DNA from 2 places in the Tetragenococcus halophilus genome. Region 1 is predicted to be linked to the other one. Evidence: a T-box and tRNA genes for the amino acid it is inferred to sense, from the RefSeq annotation. Region 1 holds a T-box; the other holds one or more tRNA genes.
What was found. A T-box is a leader RNA that pairs with one kind of tRNA and senses whether it is charged. The one in region 1 lies ahead of leuS (leucine--tRNA ligase), so its partner is inferred to be a tRNA-Leu.

Region 1 (2,207 bases):
GAACAATATTCAAAACGATTTTGTTTACCCTGGTCAAAAATTAACTGTGTCAAAAGGTAGTAGCTCTAATAATTCAAATAATAATAGCTCAAGTAGTTCTCATAATTCCTCAGGCGGAAGCTACACAGTAAAAGCTGGCGATTCTGTCTGGTTGATCGCTGATCAAAACGGGATTACAATGGATCAATTGCGTGACTGGAACAACATTCAAAACAATTTTGTTTATCCTGGTCAGAAACTTACTGTGAGCAATGGGTCTTCTTCATCTAGTTCATCCAACAACAGTAGCTCATCAAATACTCAACATAAAGTTAAGAGTGGAGATAGTTTATGGCTGATTTCGCAAGAATATGATATTTCAGTGAGTCGTTTGAAGTCTATCAATAATTTAAATTCAGATACGATTTTTATCGGTCAAAATTTAAAGGTAAGCTAAATGATTCATTAAAAGCAATGGAAATAAAACACGTCAAATGACGTGTTTTATTTATTTAACGATTATAATTGAATTTATGCTACTTTTTTGATACTATGTATACAGTCTATGAACATATGAAACAAAACTACTGTGGAGTAGTAAAAAGTTTTTCTTTTTAGAGAGTACATGGTTGGTGTAAATGTGCAAGAATACTTTTGAACTTGCCTTTTCGTGTAGTTTAAAAGCACATAAGGCGGCGGCCGTTAAAACGTTTGAGGCTGAATTTTTTTCAGTAAAAATAGGTGGTACCACGCTTATTGCGTCCTATAGGAAGCTTATAGCTTTCTATGGGATTTTTTTTATTTTTACAAGGAGGAGAGATTTGTGAAAACTTACGATCACAAAGCTATTGAAAAAAGATGGCAAAATTATTGGGAAAAAAATAATACATTTGTTACAACAGAAGATGAGCAAAAACCCAAAGCTTACATTATGGACATGTTTCCTTATCCATCTGGGCAAGGTTTGCATGTAGGTCATCCAGAAGGTTACACAGCTACAGATATCTTAGCGCGCATGAAGCGTAGTCAAGGTTATAATGTGTTACACCCAATGGGATGGGATGCTTTCGGACTCCCTGCTGAACAGTATGCATTAGATACAGGAAACGACCCAGCAGAATTTACTAAAAAAAATATTGAAGTATTTCGTAAACAAATTAATTCTTTAGGTTTTAGTTACGATTGGGAACGAGAAATTAATACAACAGATCCTGATTACTATAAATGGACGCAGTGGATTTTTATAAAGTTGTATGAAAAAGGCTTGGCTTATGAAGCTGAAGTGCCTGTGAATTGGGTGCCAGAACTTGGTACAGTTATCGCCAATGAAGAAGTCATTGACGGAAAAAGTGAACGTGGCGACTATGATGTTGTACGTAAACCAATGCGACAATGGATGTTGAAAATTACCGCTTATGCTGATCGTTTATTAGATGACCTAGAAGATTTGGACTGGCCGGAAAGTATCAAAGAAATGCAAAGAAATTGGATTGGACGTTCTGTAGGGGCAAACGTACAATTTAAAATAAAAGATACAGACGAAACATTTACTGTATTTACAACACGGCCTGATACACTGTTTGGTGCTACCTATGCTGTATTTGCCCCAGAGTTGGATCTTGTTAAACAAATTACGACAGCTAAACAAAAGGAAACTGTAGATCAATATATTGCAGAGGCTGCTAAAAAATCTGAATTAAGCCGTACGGATTTAGCTAAAGAAAAAACAGGTGTTTTCACTGGTGCTTACGCAATCAATCCAGTAAATGGGAATGAAATTCCTATTTGGATTGCCGATTATGTTTTATCTTCTTACGGAACTGGAGCTATCATGTCTGTTCCTGCTCACGATGAACGAGATTACGAATTCGCTAAGAAATTTGGTCTAGAGATCGTTCCTGTATTAGAAGGCGGCGATATAGAAAAAGAAGCCTTTACAGAAGACGGCCCTCATATCAATTCTGGATTTTTAAATGGCTTAAATAAAGAAGAAGCTATTGAAAAGATGATGGCTTGGCTTGAAAAAGAAGGCTTAGGTCAAAAAGAAGTTAGTTACCGTTTGCGTGATTGGCTATTTTCTCGTCAACGTTATTGGGGTGAACCAATTCCTATTATTCATTGGGAAGATGGTACTACTTCTGCCTTGTCAGAAGACGAATTGCCATTAGAATTGCCAAAAGCTGCCGATATTAAACCAAGTGGCACGGGCGAATCGCCTTTAGCTAATG
Region 2 (2,207 bases), 820 kb from region 1:
AGAACTAAAATAGTAATGGCTAAGCGAACATCTTGTGTCAAAATACCGACAATTAAAGATAAAATAAGGACGAGTGGTGTATAATACTTGGCAAACTTATCGATAAAACGCTCAGCACTAGACTTACTATCTTGTGCTTCTTCCACTAACTCAATAATTTTACCAAAAGTAGTATCTTCCCCAACTTTTTTAGTTTTTATTTTTAGCGTGCCATTATCTAAAAAAGTTCCCGCAAAGACGTCGTCACCTTTTCCCTTTTTTCTTTGTTTCGATTCACCAGTTACACTGGCTTCATCTAAGTAACCTTCTCCTTCATCAATCACTCCATCTACCGGTACTTGACCACCCGTTTTTACTAATAAACGATCATCTTTAGCAATAGCCTCAATTTCAACCGTTTCGCTTGTTCCATCATCTAATATTTTTAGAGCACTTTTAGGAGCCATTTTGGTCAAAGACTGAATAGCTGTACGTGTTTTTTCTAAGGTTTTTCGTTCTAAAAAACTACCAAATAAAAACAAAAAGGTAACAATCGCTGACTCATTATATTCTCCTATCAAAAAAGCACCAAAAACTGCGATAGTTACTAACAAATCAATACTGAGTACTCGTACTTTTAACGCTTGATATGCTTGTAAAAAAATTGGTAACACCCCAATGATCGAAGCAATAATTAGAAAACTTTGATAAAAAAGCCTCTCCATAAAGACAAACTGCGCGATCCCAGCAAAAATGATGAATATTCCAGTAATAAACGTTAACTGATTTTTATGTTGCATAATATACTGTTGTATTTTCATTTGTCTCCTCCTTTTCACAATTACAGTGTAGTGAAAAAACCAGAGAAAAAAATTGATTATCATCAAGAAATACAGTTTTCTGTTAACAAAGTAATAATGATAATAAAATGACAAAACAGCATTTTTGAAGCTTATTGACAAAGCTATAAACATTGATATAATAAACTTTGTTGTAAAGCGGATGTGTTGGAATTGGTAGACAAGCATGATTCAGGTTCATGTGAGCATAACGCTCGTGTGGGTTCGACTCCCACTATCCGCATGTAAAGCAAATAAGATGATATAACAAAAAAGAAGGAAAAGATGACTTGTATCAACATCTTTTCCTTCTTTTTATTAACACCTCATAACTGCTCTAAATCAATCTGCTTATAATCTACATAAGCGCGATAAAACAAATCCATAATTTGAAATAAGGGCATCATACTGAAAATTTCATCGCTGGATTGACCTATTTCCGTCGATTGATAGTATAAATTATAAGTTGCTTTGGAGGCTAAACGATTCCTACTCATATTAGTGATCGATAAGATAGGAATATTTTTTAATTTCATTCGATTTAAAACATTTTCTTGTGGTTTATTTTCTCCGCTTAATGATAAAATAATCATCAAATCCTTTTCAGTAATAGAACCGTTTAAAACCAGACTCAACTCTTTTTGTGATTGTAAATGTATAGGAAAACGTTGTAATGGAATGACGCTACGTATAAAGCTTTGTAAAACATCTCTTTGTCCCCAACCAGTGCCATAACAATAAATTGATTTTGCTTGATCAAAAGTTTGCAAAGCAGGTATAATATTCTGCTGATTAAAAAGTTTAGCTGTTTGTAAAAGGTCCTCTTGTTGCATAGCGACAAAGGAACTTTCTTCTTTACGATATGTATGTTGTTGCTTTAATGCATACTTGAATTCACTATAGCCTGAAAGACCTAATTTTTGCGTAAAACGTAAAATTGAAGATTTTGAAGTCAATGTAGCTTCCGCTAGTTGAGTGATCGATAAACGTTTACATTCTTCTTCATGTTTTATAATATATTGAGAAATATGTTGGTCATTTTCATTTAAATAGTCATAATGTTCATTAATTAAAGCTTCTATACTCAAAATAATTCATCCTCCATCTTCTTGTGTTTTAATTGTAACACAAGGTGGATATGCTGCTAAAAGTTATTGCTATTTTGTTTATTTTATTTTATTAAAAAAGGTTCCCAGACACTATTTAAGCATCTGAGAACCTTTTTTCCATTACTTTAGTTCTGGCCAATATTCTTTGTTAGCTTCAATCAAATCATCCAAAATTTGTTTTGCTACACGCGCATTTGGCACAATACGTGATAATGTAAGAGCTTGCCATAATTTTTGATAAGATTTAGTAGCCCAAGCATCCACCACTAATTTTTCTACG

Region 2: it has a tRNA-Leu gene. The T-box ahead of leuS (leucine--tRNA ligase) is inferred to sense a tRNA for this amino acid. The anticodon was not compared.

Annotation. Positions count from the first base shown of each region.
Region 1 is NZ_CP012047.1:117,279-119,485, forward strand. It holds gene AC806_RS00505 (LysM peptidoglycan-binding domain-containing protein) at 1-436, shown strand, start outside; T-box leader at 560-748, shown strand; gene leuS (leucine--tRNA ligase) at 803-2,207, shown strand, end outside.
Region 2 is NZ_CP012047.1:941,847-944,053, reverse strand. It holds gene AC806_RS04480 (heavy metal translocating P-type ATPase) at 1-800, opposite strand, end outside; tRNA gene AC806_RS04475 (tRNA-Leu) at 978-1,062, shown strand; gene AC806_RS04470 (MurR/RpiR family transcriptional regulator) at 1,145-1,906, opposite strand; gene AC806_RS04465 (6-phospho-alpha-glucosidase) at 2,048-2,207, opposite strand, start outside.